DNA from 4 places in the Brevibacillus agri genome. Region 3 is predicted to be linked to each of the others. Evidence: riboswitches for the same ligand, from Rfam matches in the RefSeq annotation. Region 3 holds a riboswitch; each other region holds the start of a gene.

Region 1 (4,191 bases), 1.4 Mb from region 3:
CGCGAATCAGCGGAGCTTTTCCGAACTCGATGTACGGATCGCCCATGTGCGCTTTTTTCTGGCGATCGGTGTTGCGGGTCACGCCGCCGACCGCGATGTCAAATTTGTTCGCCAGCAGATCGTCCATCAGCGTCGGCCAGGAGGTTTGCACGAAGCGCGCTTCTACTCCAAGGCTTTTCGCAAACTCTTTCATCGCGTCGATGTCGTAGCCTTCAAATTCGTTCGTTTTCGGGTTCAAATATGTGAACGGCTTGTAGTCGCCCGGTGTGCCCACGAGAATGTATCCCCGTGCGATAATCTCGTCGAGGCGGGACTCAAACTGTTTGTTTTCCTGTTTTTTGACCGCTTCCACTGCTGCGGTCTGCCCGGTTTGCGCGCCTGTAGTAGCAGCAAACGCTCCGGTTCCAGTCATCAGCATCGTTGCAGCGAGCGCGCTCGCCATCATTCTTTTTGTCCACTTTTTCATTAGTTTCTTCTCCTCCCGATTGTCGATCAGTCTGTCTCATGCCCATCTGCTGTTTCGAGCTGTCTCATCCCTTACATGGCATCCCCCCTTTAACCAGGGACGGGCTTTAGCCTTACAAGGTCTTACAAGGTGAACTTGCCTACGCCCTGCTGCAACTCCTCCGTGACCGTGTTCAACTGCTCGACCGAACGGGCAATGTCCTGAATGGCTTGCAACTGTTCGGCCGTGGCCTCCACGACCTTCTGCGCGTCTTCCGAGGCAAGCTTGGCAATGTTGTACATTTCGTCGACCGAGGCGCTCACCTGCTCAGAGCCTGCAGACATTTCCTCCGATGCCGCCGACACCTCCAAAATATGGGCGGCAACATTGCGCGACGATTCCAAAATATGCGCGAAAATATCCCGCACCTCTTCGATCATCGAAATGCCTTCCTGCGCCTCGCGATTGCCGGTGTTCATCACTTCTACCGCGTGGCGGGTATCCTGCTGGATTTCCCCGATCAGCGCCGCGATTTTCGCAGCCGACTCCTCGGATTGATGCGCCAGATTTTTCACTTCTCCCGCCACGACGGCAAAGCCGCGGCCGTGCTCGCCAGCCCGCGCTGCCTCAATCGACGCGTTGAGCGCAAGCAGGTTGATTTGCGAGGTTAACTGGCTGATCGTATCGAGAATCCCTTCGATCTCCTTGGATCGGCTGTTCAAGCGCTCAATGGCTTCAGCCGCTCTGGTCGTGCCCTCTCCGATGCTGCCCATTTGCCGGACGGCCTGCTCGACGACTGCTGCGCCTTGCTCGGCCTGATCCGATGCCTCGCGCGCCGCTTCGGACACATGCGCGGATGTCTCTGCAATTTTCACAATCCCCGCCGCCATGTCATTCATGGACAAGGCGACGTCCTTGGAGCTGGTAGCCTGTGCCTCGGCCCCGCTGGCAATCTGGTTGATTGACGTCCCGATCCGGTTTACGTTTTCGGTCGCGTGTTCAATTCCTGCCGACACTTCATGCGTAAAGCGCAGCACCTGCTCCGACGATTGCGACACGCCTTCGATCAAGCCTTTCAAGTGCGAGACGGTCTGGTTGAAGTCGCGGGAAAGCACTGCGATCTCATCTTTTCCGGCCACCGTGACCGTCTCTGTGAGATTGCCCTGGGCGACGACATTGACGGCCTGGTTCAGACGCTGGATCGGTCGAACCAAACGAACCGACAGCCAGTACACGAAGACGATGCCCACCGCCAGAACGACCAAGGAAATAGCCAGTAGCTTGATCGACAGTTCGTTGACCGGAGCGTGCAGGTCTTTGGCCGGAGCAGTGATGAACACTCCCCAGTTCAATCTGGTCGAAGCGTAGGAGGCGAATTGCGCCGCTTGTCCCTCTTCGTATTGAATGACTCCGCGGCCGCCTTGTGCCGTTGCTTCAAAGGCGGTTTTCAACTCAGGAATATTGCTGTCGAGCACCGACTGCTTCAAAATGACTTCGCTGTTCGGATGCCAAATATACGTTCCTTTTTTGCTCACCAAAAAGGCATAGCCACTATGTCCGAACTTCTCCTCGGAAACCGTCTTCTGAATCTCGTTGATCGGAATGGTCGAACCGACATAGCCGTATTGGCGATTGTCCTTCATCAGCGGAACGATGATCGTCACGATGTAGTTGCCTGTCCGCTGCGACACGACCGGCTCGGAAACGATGATTTTCCCCTCGCCTCGTCCTGCCTCCTGAAAATGCGGACGATCAGACGGGTTCGTCTCCTCGCCCTTGAAGTTGATGACTTTTTTGCCGCTCAGGTCATAGGAAAAGAAAAACGTCTCAAACTCGGGGTTTTTCTTCTGCGCCTCCTGAATCAGCTTCAAGTCATGGTCGAAATTGTTGTCGGCGGAAATCATCTCTCCGATCGTTTCAACAATTCCGATTTTTTCTTGGAAAAAGCTGTCGATTCTGATGGAAAGATTGCTGGCCGTAAGTTCCGCTTCTTTGTCCAGGCTGGACGACAGCAACTGCGACGAGCTGTAGTAGCTGGCACCGCAGACCGTACCCAAGCTGACAATCAAGAGCAGGCACATGACGACGATCAGCTTTTTCTTCAAACTGGATTCCATCTCACGCTGTACCTCCTATCTTTTTTTGGCAACAAAAAAGACTGCCACCCGGACAGCCTTCTTACGTGTACGGCATGGCAACCCGGCTATCGTAGCAGCAGAAGATGCGCTCTGCTTGCCTTAGACCCGTGGCTTTGCGTCCCTGCCTTTCAACAGGTTTGCCTTTGTCATTTTTTGTCGTTTTATCTGTATAAAAATACTATAGCACAACATCGGAAAAATGTGGGTTAACTTTAAAATAATGGCTTGGATTTTTTTCCACACAAAATCTTTACCCAAATTGTTTGACAAGTAAACTACTTTCTGCGAAATAATTGCGAAAAAATCGCAAAAAGGCTGACACCTTGTTGTTGGTGTCAGCCTGTCGTCCACTTTTGACTTCTTCGTTTAGCTCAGCCCTTCCACGTGGCCGTGCTCATCCACATACAGCGATTCGGCCGCAGGTTTCTTCGGGAGTCCCGGCATCGTCACCAGGCTTCCGGTCAAGGCGACGATGAAGCCTGCTCCTGCCGAAATCCGCACTTCGCTCACCTGAATGGTAAAACCGACAGGGGCGCCAAGCTGATCGGCCCGATCTGTAAAGGAGTACGGCGTCTTCGCCATGCACACAGGCAGATGGGACAGCCCCATTTCCTCTACCTTCTGGATCGTTTTTGTCGCCAGCGACGAAAAGACTACCCCGGAGCCGCGGTAAATTTCTTTGACCACCGTCTCAATCTTTTCCTTCACGCCGAGGTCTTCTTCGTACAAAAAGCGGAATTGCCCAGGGCGCTCTGCCGCGCGCGTCACTTTTTTCGCCAGTTCGATTGCGCCTTCTCCGCCTTCTGCCCACGCCTTGGACAGCGCCGCCTCGGCACCTGCCTCCTGGCACAGCGCCATGACTGCGTCGATCTCCGCTTGGGTATCAGTGGCAAAATGGTTGATCGCTACAACCGCCGGCACGCCGAACTTCTGCAAGTTTTCCAGATGGCGACGCACGTTGGCGAAGCCTTTTTCCAATGCGGCGAGGTTTTCTTCGGCCAAATCCGGCACTTTGATTCCGGCGTTGTACTTCAAGGAACGCACGGTAATGACCACGACTGCTGCCGATGGCGTCAGCCCGGCTTTTCTGCACTTGATGTCAAAAAACTTCTCCGCGCCCAGGTCAGCGCCGAAGCCCGCTTCCGTTACGACGTAGTCGGCCAGCTTCAAGGCTGTCTTCGTGCCGATCACGCTGCTGCATCCGTGCGCGATATTCGCAAACGGACCACCGTGGACGATGACTGGCGTGCCCTCAATCGTTTGCACGAGGTTTGGCTTGATCGCTTCCTTGAGCAGTACGCACATCGCCTCGACCGCATTGATTTCTTCCGCCCGGACTGGCTTGTCTTCAAAATCGTAGCCGATGATGATGTGGTTCAGCCGCTCGCGCAAGTCGGCGAGGTTCTCGCTCAGGCACAAAATCGCCATGATTTCCGATGCGGTCGTAATCATGAAGCCGTCTTCGCGCGTCATGCCGTTGCCGTCTCCCAGCCCGACCACGATATTTCTGAGCGCGCGGTCGTTCATGTCCATCGCCCGTTTCCAGACATTTTTTTCGGATTGATGCCCCGCGGATTGCCGTGGAAAATATGGTTGTCGATCATCGCC
Region 2 (4,191 bases), 510 kb from region 3:
CGGCTCCTCCAGCTTTTTGAAGGTCGGGTTGTTGCGCACAAGCGGCGGCAAGTCGCTGTAGTACCACGTCCCCAGTCGGCAGTGATGGTGCGAGGCCATTTCTGCGGCGACCAGGTTTTCCAAACCAAGGAACATGTTGTAAATTTTCCATTTCCACAGCAAATGATCCGTTTTGGCCACGCGCACGATGTCTTTGTAGCTCAATTTGACATTGATCGTAAAGAACGTCTTGCGGTACTCATCCATTTTCCGGCTCAGTTCGAGAATGATTTGCGCGGTGTCTTTGGCGATTTGCTGCGAATGTGTGCTCAGGTCAAAAATCGTGGAGTTGCGGTGGGCGATATCCGTGACAGAAGAAGCCTGTTCCTCGGTCATGGCGGCAATTTGCGAGGTGGATTGGCTGATTTCCTGCATGGTGGACACAATCTTGTTCAGGGCGACATCGGCGAACTGGGCTTCCCCGACGCTGCGCTCCACCAGCTTGCTCGTGCTGTCCATCTGCTCCGTCACTCGCTTCGAAACTTGTTGCAGCGACTCCATGTTGTCTGTGATCCGGCTGATCTGTTCTTTTGTATGCTCGGCCAGCTTGCGCACCTCAGTGGCTACGACTGCAAAGCCGCGCCCTTGCTCTCCGGCCCGGGCGGCCTCGATACTGGCGTTCAGCGCGAGCAGGTTGGTCTGCTCGGCGATTTCCCGAATGATGCGGATGACGTCCTGTGTCTGATGAATCTCCTGATTGAGCTGGTTTACCCTGCTCATGACCTCGACAAAGACGTGGCCCACCTGGCGGATGTCGCCGAGAGCGGCATTGATGATCTGTTTGCTCTGTTCAGCGGATTGCACCGCTTCGTCTGTCCCTTCCGCGACTTTGAGCGCGTGGTTGGCGACTTCCTGAATCGAGGCGCTCATTTCTTCCGTTGCGGCGGTGACGCTGTGGCTTTCCTCGATCTGCTCGTCCATTCCCGAGATAAGCTGCTTCGTCGTGTCGAGCTGGGTCATATGGTTGAGCATGCCGGAGATGCCGAACAAAAACGATTTGAACGTCTCTTCCATATACACTTCCACAATCAGTTGCTGATCGAATGCTGCCAATTTTTGCACAGCGGTGACCATTTTCATCATCTGATGCGGCTGATTGCTCCATTTTTCCATCAAAATCGTGGTCATGATCTGAATCAGCAGATGGTGTGCAGAAATAAAATGATCGGCTGTCAGATGAATGCGGCTGTGAACTTGCCCGATGACAATTCTCGTTTTCACGTACTCATGGTTGACTTCTGCTGTGAGAAACTGCTCCAGGTGGACCTCCAAAGTTTTTTTCAACCGCTCCAGGCTGGAGTTGTCGAGGATGATCTTCTGGAGGTGGGGAACGTTAGTGATCGACTGGTAAAACTTGGATACGATCTCTGCTTTAAAGGGGTAAAGCGTGGTAGCAGCCTCTTTGACGTGCGCCAATGTATCCTGATCCACGCCCAAAAAAGACAGGCGCTCTTTCACGCGTTCGCCCACTTCGGTAATGTCAGTTGCGTGGGAAGCTTTCACATACTCATTCCATGGCTTTGCTTTCTTTGCAAAAAATTGCATGCAGACCTCCGAATTTTACATTTTATTGATTTACTCAAAAATTGAGAAAGAGGGGGCGATTGCCATTGCTGCAGCTTGCCGTTTCTGAGCAGTGGACAAGGCCTTTGTTCTGGGATAAAATAAACCGACTCTACAACGAAAATAGGGTCGGTTGCACTACTCGCTCCCAGCCATTCAAGTGCCCACATACAAACGGCTGATCTTCGCTTTCCTTATTGAAGAGGAATATATAGAGCATAATATATAGTCATATTATCCTATGTTTATACAAAAGGGAATAGTCAAAAAAACGGTTTGCACATTGGCGTGCACCGGGTCATTTTTCCGATTTTCATCGGCTTGCGACCGCTTTTGCAACAGCGAAAAGTGCAGGAACAGGAGCCGTTCGCAGGCGGAATATGGTACGCTAATAAAAAGCCGGAATCGCATGTTGGACATCAATACGAGACAAACTGGAGATAGAGTGGCATGCCAGGCTCAGCCAGGAAAAGGAGGGTGACCACCAGTGCTAGAGCAGATGCAAGTACGTGACACACGAAAGCGTCCTCTCCGTGATCTGCGCATTTCCGTGACAGACAAATGCAATTTTCGTTGCCGGTACTGTATGCCGGCTGAAATTTTCGGGCCGGAGTTTGAATTTTTGCCGCAGCACAAGCTGCTGTCGTTTGAAGAAATTACCCGCTTGACCCAAATATTCACAGCGCTCGGCGTGCGGAAAATCCGGATTACGGGCGGAGAACCGCTCGTGCGCAGGGATTTGCCTGAATTAATACGAATGATTCGAAAAATAGAGGACGTTCACGATATCGCCATGACGACCAATGGCTCGCTGCTCGCCCGCCATGCCCAGGCTTTGAAGGAAGCCGGGCTTGATCGCGTCACCGTCAGCCTCGACAGCCTGGACAACGAGCGGTTTGGCATGTTAAACGGCAGAGGCTATCCGGTGGATGCTGTGCTCGACGGGATTCGCGCGGCGGCGGAAGCGGGACTCGGGGTGAAAATCAACATGGTCGTCCAGCGCGGTGTCAACGACCAGGACATTTTGCCGATGGCCCGTTATTTCCGCGAGCAAGGCCATACGCTGCGCTTCATTGAGTTCATGGACGTAGGCAACAGCAACGGCTGGAAGCTCGATCAGGTCGTGCCTTCCAGCGAAATCGTCCGGATGATCGGCGCAGAAATGCCGCTCGTCCCGGTCGAGGCGAACTACTTCGGCGAGGTCGCTTCGCGCTACCGCTACGAGGGGAGCGATCAGGAGATTGGGCTGATCTCGTCGGTGACACAAGCCTTTTGCTCTACCTGTACGCGGGCGCGGCTGTCGGCAGAGGGGAAAATGTACAACTGCCTGTTCGCCTCCGCCGGCTATGACTTGCGCGAGCCGCTGCGCAGCGGGCGAAGCGACGAAGAAATCCAGGAGCAGATTCGCGCGATCTGGGAAAAGCGCGACGAGCGCTATTCGGAAGAACGGCTGGACGAAACGCCGGGGCTGCAAAAGCGTCCGAAGGTGGAAATGTCCCACATCGGAGGATAAAAAGCGATAAGCCTTGACAAAGACAACTCTACCTTGTATTATAAGTTGCGTGTATAAACACTTCATACTTCGAGAACAAGCAGAGGCGCCCAGCTTCTCACCTGGGTCGACGTCCGACACGACTGTTGACAGGTAACTCTTATGCAAAGATCCTTGGATCTGATGAAATTGCTTAGGTGAGATATGTGCGGGCGCAGATGCGTTCGCACATTTTTGTTCCTTCTCGAAATTGACGGAGGTGGCAAGTATTAGCAAGGATCAAATGTTAATCAACGAAGCGATCCGTGCCCGTGAAGTCCGTTTGATCGGCGCTGACGGGAGCCAATTGGGAGTCGTACCCTTCAGGGAAGCGTTGCGCATTGCCCAGGAAGCCGAACTGGATCTGGTAAACGTTGCTCCGACAGCCAAACCGCCTGTATGCCGTATCATGGACTACGGAAAGTTCAAGTACGAGCAGGCGAAAAAGGAGAAAGAAGCACGGAAAAACCAGAAGATCATCGAGCTGAAAGAAGTGCGTTTTTCTTCTAACATCGAAGAACACGATTTTCAAACCAAGCTTCGCAACGTCCGCAAGTTCTTGGAGGATCACCACAAGGTGAAGTGTACGATCCGTTTCCGTGGACGTGAAATCACCCACTCCGAAATCGGGCTTGGCGTTATGGAGCGTGTAGCTGCTCAGTGTGAAGATCTCGCTACGCCTGAGCGTAAACCGAAGATCGAGGGCCGCAGCATGATTATGATTCTGGCTCCGAAAGCGGAAAAGTAAGATAGTAGTTTAGACAGGAGGACTTTTCAGATGCCTAAAATGAAAACCAACAAGGCTGCTGCAAAACGTTTCAAAAAGACTGGAAGCGGCCAATTGAAGCGCGACCGCGCATTTGGTAACCACATGTTCGCCAACAAAACGACTAAGCAAAAGCGCCACCTGCGCAAAGCTGCACTCGTTTCCAAAGGCGATCAAAAACGCATGGAGCAAATGCTCACTTACCTGTAAGTTTTCGCATCATTACACACATTACGCAGCATGAGCTCCCTAAGCGCCTAGCAGTAGGCCGCCATGCTGGAAAGACCAGGAG
Region 3 (4,191 bases):
TCAGCTCTTGGATCAGCTTGTTCGTGCCTTGAATGTCCTTGATAAAGCGCTCGAAGTCGTTGCCGATGTTGCTGATGCGCTTGCTGCTTTCATTGGTCGCTTCTTTGGTCGATTCTACGTATTCGTGCATTTCGGTCACGGAGCGGGTCATGTCCTCTACCTGGAGGTTGGTCGTGCCCATCTCGCGGCGCAACTCGTTGGTGTTGTCGGTCTGGATCGAGAAGGAGCGCATGATCTCCTGAAGGGCAGCCACTGTCTCCACCGCGCGGACGTTGACGCCATCTGTAACCTTGTTCAAATTCTCCTGATATTCCTGGACGGAGTTGAGCGATTCGTTGATCTGGTCCAAAATGCGCTGCAGCGACTCTTTGGAGGCGATCGCTTGCTGCTTTTGCTCCTCGCTTTCCCGCTGCAGCTTGTTGTTGAAAACTGCGTGCATCATGCTTGTCGCCGATACGAAGCAGAAGGCCAGCAAGTAGTACATCAAATGAACAGGATCGGACGTGTAGAAAATCGCTTCGCCGTTCGTCAGGAAATAGTAGGTGACGATCCCCATGGCTGCGATGATGGTCAAGATGTTAATCAGTTTGTCCTGATAAATGCCCATGACCGCGACGAAGAACATGATCGTCATGATGTTGACCAGCCAAGGATCGAGTCCCACGATGACGAACATGAAAATGCCGATGACAGCGAAGTTGAAAAACTTCATGAAGGGAGCCATCTTGTCCCGCCAGGCTGGCCGGTTGGAAAGGTAGGCAAAAGGTGCGAGCACCCCGTACAAAATCCCCAGCACGGTTAAAACGAAGGAGAACGGAACCCCCATGATGAGGTTCACGATCTGGACGATGGTAATGATGCTCGCAAAAACAATGACCACCCAGTTATTTCTTCTTTGTAAGAGTTCCATGTCAGCTAACCTCAACTTTTATTTGTTTGCAAAGCTCTTGATACCAGGCAAATTCGGGCTTGTCCTTGTTCAAATAGGCTTCTTGCAGGTGGAAGACGGTCGGAATGGCATTCGCCCCTTTGTAGAAGACCATCTCTTTCACTTGCGTCGCTCTGACGTTGTATTTACGGTTAATCAACTGAAAAAAAGCCGGATCTGCCAAACCGACTGCATGCGTATATCCGTGTTTTTCTGCATAATCGATCATGAGGGCAACTCCCCATCGTCCCAGCTTTCCGCGGAACTTGGGCAAGACAGCGAAACTGTCCACTTCGACAACTTTCATATCGCTCGTCAAAACATCCTGAAACAAATTTTGCAGATAAGCAGAAGATTTTTCATGTGGTGTAAATTCAAAAGTCCCGCCTGGTTCGTCCTCATCCGACAACAAAAGATAGACGTCGGAACCATCTTTGGCGTATTCCATCTCGAAGCCCATTGAGGTCCAGACACTTTCCTTGATTTGATGGAAAAGTGCCAAAGATTGTGCTGAATCAACCAGTTTGTACATAATACTCCACTCCATTTTTCTCTCTCTTTGTTTTTTCATGTACAAGTCTAGTGTTGATCGATAAAATGGCGCCTCCTTTCTTCCATGTGAGCATAAAAAAGGCCATTCCCCATGCGGAAACAGCCCAAAGTCACCATCATCTTCCTGCTATGCTCATGATGTATGGCAACCCGGCTGTCATGGTCAAAGACTTTAGACCCGTGGTTTTGCGTCGCCACCTTTCGATGACTTTGCCTTTGTCATTCATTTGCGAAAAATGTATAGAAGTGTCGAATTATGCAAAATATAATCCAAGAGAAACAAACTTGTCAAGTTTTGGTAGGGTAAAGTAACCGATTGTTCATAAATAGTCGGCTCCAAATTGGTAGTTTGGACAGAGAAAGATGCGAGGAAAAACAGAGAAAAGATAGGAACATAGTCAGGTTGTGCCGGGACTTTTGCCAATGGCCGACTCAGCTACTTGCGCCTGATGCGTAACAAAAATTTACCATCCGTCCGATAACTAGAAAGAACAGGAGGGATGCGAAAATGAGTCAGGCCAAAACGATTGAGTTTCACTTTTCCGGTGGCGAGCTGGTTAAGATCGAGACAACCGAGCCGGAAGAAATCATCCAAATGGTCGCCAACCAAAAGGATGGGTGGCTGCAATACGATGACATCGTGATTAATGTAAGAAACGTTTCTTACATTAAAGTGCGCGATCTCGCTTAGGCTGCTTGCTTGCCAAAAAGGCCCTCGTTCACGGAGGGTTTTTTTTATTTTCGCTTGTGCCGGGAAAAGCACATTGACAAAGGAACGAACCTGAACCTATAGTGAGTATAAAACTAACTACTAAGAGGTCGGGATGGAAGACATATACAAGGAATTGCAAAAGCTCGGATTTTCCCAGTACGAGTGCAAGGCTTACATCAGTCTGCTCAAGCACTCTCCGATCACCGGATACGAAATCAGCAAACGCTCTGGCGTGCCGCGCTCCATGATTTACGAAGTCGTGGGCAAGCTCGTTGACAAAGGGGCTGTTTACACCGTGCCTTCCGAGCCTGTCACGTATGCGCCGCTGCCAGCAAGAGAGCTGGTCCGCAGGCTGCGCGGGCAGTTCGAAGCGTCCTTCGACTATTTGGAAAAAAACTTGTCGGCCTTAGAGTCCGAGCAAGAGATCGACGTCATTCGGCGAATTAGCGGTGACGAGCTGGTGCTCATGGAAATGAGGCAAATGATCGAGCAGGCTGGCGAGGAAGTGTGGCTGTCGATCTGGGAGCCTCAGGTGCCTTTTATCCAGGAGGCGGTGGACAGACGAACCGAAGAAGGGATTTCCGTCTTTACCGTTTTGTTTGGACAGCAAGAGACGCGCGTAGGGACGACGTATCACCATGACTATATGGCGCCTGATGTGGCCGAGGAACGGATGGGCGGGCATCTTACAATCGTCGCGCGTGATCTGGAGGAAGTGCTGATCGCCAACTTCACGCCAAATACGGCTGCCTGGGCGGTCAAGACGAAGGATCCGGCGCTCGTTCTGGTCGCTGTCGAGTACATTCGCCACGATATTATGTTTGCGGAAGTGACAAAGGTGCTCGGCCCGGATAAGGTCGAAGCGCTCTGGCGCAGCAAGCCGGACTTGTACCAGGTGGTCACCGGGAAGAGATTCAAGTAAGCGGAGCGAAGCAGGAGGCAAGCGCGCAAGCCGGAGTGAAATAAAGAGAGAGTGAGGGAGAAGCAGTGGGGCGAGAACAACTGCAAGTAGAAGCATTGTCGAACGCGGGTGAGCAGGGAAGCTTCATGCAGGGGGTCAAGGATTGCATTCCAACCTTGCTCGGGTATTTGAGCATCGGGTTTGCGGCAGGTGTGCTGGAAAAGACCGCTGGGCTGAGCATCATGGAAATTGCCTTGATGAGCATTTTGCTGTACGCAGGCTCGGCGCAGTTTATTGCTGCGGGCATGATTGCCGCAGGAAGCTCGGCGATGGGAATTATCATTACGATTTTGTTTGTGAATTTGCGGCATATTTTGCTAAGCGCGGCTCTGTCGCCCTACTTCCGCCATCTGACGGCGTTTCGGAACATGCTCGTCGGTTCGCTTCTGACAGACGAGACGTTCGGGGTTGCGATCAACGAGGCGGCGAAGCGCAAGCAGATCGACGAAAAATGGATGCACGGTTTGAATGTGACGGCTTACCTGAACTGGATTGCGGCCAATTTGGCGGGAGCCTATTTCGGACAGTGGATCGCCAATCCCGAGCAGTTGGGCCTTGATTTCGCTCTGCCGGCGATGTTTATCGGCTTGCTGGTGCTGGCGATGATGAGCCGCAAGCAAATCCGGCTCGATATCGTCGTCGCCATCAGCGCAGTCGTCATTGCTGTAGGCGTGTCTGTCTTGTATCCGGGCAACCTTGGCGTCATCGTAGCTACGCTGTGCGCATCGACAATCGGGATGGTGATCGAAAGATGGAAGTGAGATGGGATATCTTCCTCATTATTGTAGGCAGTGCGCTGGTCACGTTTTTGCCGCGGGTGCTGCCCTTGATGGTGCTGTCGCGCATGGAGCTTCCCGCGTGGGGCGTCCGCTGGCTGCATTACGTGCCGATCGCGGTCATGGCTGCACTGGTCGGGCAGGAGCTGTTTTTGCAGGAGGGAAAGTTGTCGCTACTAGCCAATGTCGAACTATTGGCGGCGATTCCGACGTTTCTGGTTGCGATCGTGACCCGCAGCCTGCTGGGCACGGTTGTCGTCGG
Region 4 (4,191 bases), 1.5 Mb from region 3:
CGGCTTTCCGATCAGCTCCTGGTTGGGGTGGTATTGAATCTGGTGCTTGTTGTCCACCAGAATCGGGTAACCGTCGCTGCCGACGTTCAGATTGGCCAGAAACGTCGCGGCGAACTCGTCCACGTTGACAAGCCCGGTCAGGACGCCGAGCGCCTCCTTGTTTTTGCCGGTGACGGGAGCAGCGACGATGATCGAACGGTTGCCCGTTGTTTTGGCGACCAGGACATCGGAGTAGCTCGGTTTGCCCTGCATGCCGTCCTTGAAAAATTGCCGCTCGCCAAGGTCGATCCCGACGCTTTTCGGGAACGTATCGGCGGATACTTTTCCGTCGCTGCCGATAAACGTATTGCCGTCGTACAGCTTCATTTCTTCGGTAAACTTGCGGATGAACTCGTTTTTCGCCGCCGCGTCAGCCGATTGAATATCAGAGGTGCGGGCCAACACCTGAATTTCGGTCATGCGCCGGTCCAAATATTGATCCATCGCCATCGCGGTACTGGAGGTCAGGTCGACATACGACGCTTTTTGCTTGTCGATCAGGATGGATGAAAAGCTGTTCGTAATAAACAGCGAAACGACGGCCAGAGGAATGACTGCAACGGTGAGAAACCAGAGAATCATTTTGTTCCTCAGCTTTTTGAACAAAAACATAGGCTTTTCCACTCCTAAATTCGTGCTTGGCAATTTCTTTCTGTCTTGCGTAGAACGCTGCCTGCCCGAAAGAAATGCACAGTCAGACTGCCGAGAAGACTCAGCAGCCTGACGAGCGATTAATATCCCATTGCCGCGCCTTCCCCGCGAGGGTCAGCGCCGCCAAACTTCACATTCGTTTGCGGATCAATCAAGATCGCGCCGGACTGGCCCATCGCATCGGTGTAGGCTGCTTCCAGCTTTTCGACCGGATGGCCGCGCTTCACCAGCTCGTCCAGAACGTCCTGCGGAATCCGGCTTTCGACTTTCAGGTTGTTGGAGGCAGAGCCCCAGTTGCGGCCGTGCAGCCATCTTGGCGCTTCAATCGCGTCCTGCACGCTGAAGCCGAAGTCGACGATGCGCGTGACGAGCGCCGCCTGCGTTTGCGGCTGGCCTTCGCCGCCTTGTGTTCCGTAGAGCAGGTAAGGCTTGTCTCCTTTAAAGAGCATCGCCGGGTTGATCGTGTGGAAGGTGCGTTTGCCCGGTTCCAGGTGATTGATGTGTTTCGGGTCCAGAGAGAAGTAGCTGCCGCGGTTTTGCAACAGGACGCCCGTGTCTTTCGCGACGATGCCGGAGCCCCAGTCAAAGTAGTGGCTCTGGATGATCGACACGGCATTGCCGTCCTTGTCCACGACGCCAAACCACGTAGTATCGCCTTTTGGATCGAGCGGCTCGACCGCTTTTGCCGCTTGCTTCATGTCAATGCGCGCTGCCAGTTCTTTTCCGTGCTGCTTGGACAACAGCTCGTCCACAGGAATATCCACGAATGCCGGGTCAGTCAGCCATTTGTCACGGTCGGCAAAAGCTTGTTTGGTCGCTTCGACGATCGTGTGGTAGTAATCCGGCGTACCTTCGCCCATGCTCTTGAGGTCAAAGTTGTTCAGCACGTTCAAAATCGAGAGCGAGGCCATGCCCTGGGAGTTGGGCGGCACGTTGTACGCCTTGTAGCCGCGATAGTCTACCGTAATCGGCTCCGCCCAGGTGGAGGTATGCTTCTCGAAGTCTTTCAGCGTGAGCAGCCCGCCGTTTTTTTGCAGGTCGGCGACGATTTTTTGCGCGACTTCGCCTTTGTAAAATCCGTCGGCGCCTTTTTGGGCAATGATTCGCAACGTTTTGGCAAGGTCCTTTTGCTTGAGAATTTCGCCTGCGGCATACGGCTCTCCGTTCGGCTTCAGGAACGTTTTGCGGAAGCCCTCGAAGCGCTGGAGATTTTTCAGCTCGTTGTCAGTCGGGTCTGTTGCGTACTTGGTCCAGTAAACCTGGTTGGGCGAGACGGGATAGCCGTTTTCGGCGTACCCGATCGCAGGCTCCAGCAGCTTGTGCCAAGGCAGCTTGCTGTTGCCCATGCTTTTGTGCGCGTAGTTGTAGGCTTCCCACCAGCCGGAAACAACGCCGGGAACCGTGTTGGCAGACTCATAGCCGCGGGAAGGAATTTTGTCGTAGCCTTTGCTTTTGTAGTATTCGATGGTTGCCTTTTCGCCAGCTCGTCCGCTGCCGTTCAATGCTTTCAGCTCTTTTGTTTTGGCGTTGTAAATGAGCCAGAAGTTATCCCCGCCAATGGTCGTGTAGTGCGGATAGACGACGGCGAGGGTAGAGGCGGCGGTAATCGCGGCGTCTACTGCGTTTCCGCCGTCTTCCAACGTTTTCAGGGCTGCGGCTGTAGCCAGATAGTGAGGTGTTGTGACCATGGCATTTGGCGACATTGATGTTGGACGATTGGCAGCTTGGACCGGAGCGAATGTTGTCAGGCCGATAGCGGCGGTCAATGCGACGGCAGAAAGTTTTTTCCAAAGTGACATCTCATGAAGCCTCCTTGTATTTTGGTGAAAAGGTTCAACAATCCGACAGCTTTTCGCAGCCTCACCTCCTTGACCGGGACAGACAGAAAATTCCTTATACCTACAAAAATGGACAAAAACAGACAATGAGTGCGCAAAAAAAGACCAATGATATAGGATCATTGGTCTTGTCCTACATCAATATTTCGGTAGCTGGCTGGCATGCCCGCTCGTGCGGAGGTAGCCCCTCTAGCTTTGCGTCGCCGGATTTCCCCGGGTTTGCCGTTTCGATATCAATGAAAAATTAATGCAAATGTTGCAGGTAAAATTTCCTAAACCTGTTTGTCAATAATATAGACGATTTGTCGATTGGGGTAAATAAGGAAATTTCTTTTTATCTAGAAAAAAGGAAGCATCAGGGAAATACGCGTTTTTCACCGACATTCACACACCTCTGTTGGCCGAACTGCTTATGATGATAAAAAGGCACATTTGCCAAGGAGTGAAACAACGACCATGATGCATCCCGATACAGAGCTTCGCTATATCAACGACGAGATCGGGTACGGTGTGTTTGCGACAAAGCTCATTCCCAAAGGCACGATTGTCTGGGTCCAGGATGATCTCGATCAGGTATTAGACCCGGCATTTGTGGAAAAACTGGATCCATTAAGAAAACAGGACGTGCAAAAATATTCGTTCAAAAATCAGTTCGGCAAATACATCTTGTGCTGGGATAAGGCCCGGTTTGTCAACCACAGCTTCCATGCGACCTGTGTGGCGACGATGTACGATCTGGAACTGGCGGCGCGGGACATTTTGCCGGGCGAGGAACTGACCGATGATTACGGAACGCTGAACCTGGATGAACCGTTTGACTGTTTGCCGGAGCCGGGCACGAGCCGTTCAAGGGTGATGCCTGACGACTTGCTGCGCTACTATCGCCAATGGGATGAGATCGCAGCCGCCGCCTTCGAGCGGTTCAATCAGGTTGAACAGCCGCTGCTCCACCTCGTAAGACCTAAGCATTTGCAAACCATTCGCGGCATTACCGAACAGCAGCGGTCGCTCGACTCGATCATTTCGCTGTACTGCCAGCCGCAATCGCGATGGCCAAAAGAGCAGGAGTGGTAGACGCAGCGGGCCGGACAACGGCCCGATTTTGTTGAACTCTGGGAAGAGAATCAGTATTATGGAATGTAAAGGTGAAGTGAAAGGTTGATTTCATTGGAAAACAAGGTAGCGTCATCCAATTTTATCCGCAATATCGTGATTGACGACCTGCAAGCAGGCAAGGTCAAGGAAGTCATTACCCGCTTTCCGCCGGAGCCGAACGGGTATCTTCATATTGGACATGCAAAAGCCATCTGCCTGAATTTTGAACTGGCAAGCGAATTTAATGGCAAGGCTCACCTCCGTTTTGACGATACCAATCCGGTGAAAGAAGACACTGAGTACGTGGAAGCGATCAAAACAGACGTCAAATGGCTTGGCTTTGAATGGGACGGGCTGTTTTTTGCATCGGATTACTTTGAAGAGATGTACAAGCGTGCGGTGCTGTTGATTCAAAAAGGCAAAGCCTACGTGGACGATCTGTCTGCCGAAGAGATGCGCAAGCTGCGCGGAACGTTGACGGAGCCGGGCGTAGACAGTCCGTACCGCAACCGTTCTGTGGAGGAAAACCTCGACCTGTTCGAGCGCATGCGCAACGGAGAGTTCAAGG

What was found. A riboswitch is a leader RNA that binds a small molecule or an ion and turns the genes downstream of it on or off. The one in region 3 is predicted to bind cyclic di-GMP.
Region 1: another riboswitch for cyclic di-GMP. It lies ahead of BA6348_RS04240 (methyl-accepting chemotaxis protein); the one in region 3 lies ahead of BA6348_RS23360 (GNAT family N-acetyltransferase).
Region 2: another riboswitch for cyclic di-GMP. It lies ahead of BA6348_RS20885 (methyl-accepting chemotaxis protein); the one in region 3 lies ahead of BA6348_RS23360 (GNAT family N-acetyltransferase).
Region 4: another riboswitch for cyclic di-GMP. It lies ahead of ggt (gamma-glutamyltransferase); the one in region 3 lies ahead of BA6348_RS23360 (GNAT family N-acetyltransferase).

What each region holds. Positions count from the first base shown of each region.
Region 1 covers NZ_CP026363.1:829,015-833,205, reverse strand. Annotated here, with positions in the region: gene BA6348_RS04245 (transporter substrate-binding domain-containing protein) at 1-466, opposite strand, end outside; gene BA6348_RS04240 (methyl-accepting chemotaxis protein) at 589-2,562, opposite strand; cyclic di-GMP riboswitch class I at 2,636-2,735, opposite strand; partial or broken gene BA6348_RS04235 (formate--tetrahydrofolate ligase) at 2,950-4,191, opposite strand, start outside.
Region 2 covers NZ_CP026363.1:4,260,201-4,264,391, reverse strand. Annotated here, with positions in the region: gene BA6348_RS20885 (methyl-accepting chemotaxis protein) at 1-1,584, opposite strand, end outside; cyclic di-GMP riboswitch class II at 1,721-1,804, opposite strand; gene moaA (GTP 3',8-cyclase MoaA) at 2,102-3,115, shown strand; gene infC (translation initiation factor IF-3) at 3,378-3,881, shown strand; gene rpmI (50S ribosomal protein L35) at 3,912-4,109, shown strand.
Region 3 covers NZ_CP026363.1:4,765,249-4,769,439, reverse strand. Annotated here, with positions in the region: gene BA6348_RS23365 (methyl-accepting chemotaxis protein) at 1-910, opposite strand, end outside; gene BA6348_RS23360 (GNAT family N-acetyltransferase) at 912-1,460, opposite strand; cyclic di-GMP riboswitch class I at 1,622-1,705, opposite strand; gene BA6348_RS23355 (hypothetical protein) at 1,989-2,171, shown strand; gene BA6348_RS23350 (TrmB family transcriptional regulator) at 2,305-3,114, shown strand; gene BA6348_RS23345 (AzlC family ABC transporter permease) at 3,240-3,914, shown strand; gene BA6348_RS23340 (AzlD domain-containing protein) at 3,905-4,191, shown strand, end outside.
Region 4 covers NZ_CP026363.1:898,695-902,885, forward strand. Annotated here, with positions in the region: gene BA6348_RS04555 (methyl-accepting chemotaxis protein) at 1-651, opposite strand, end outside; gene ggt (gamma-glutamyltransferase) at 771-2,489, opposite strand; cyclic di-GMP riboswitch class I at 2,674-2,762, opposite strand; gene BA6348_RS04565 (SET domain-containing protein) at 2,985-3,602, shown strand; gene BA6348_RS04570 (glutamine--tRNA ligase/YqeY domain fusion protein) at 3,687-4,191, shown strand, end outside.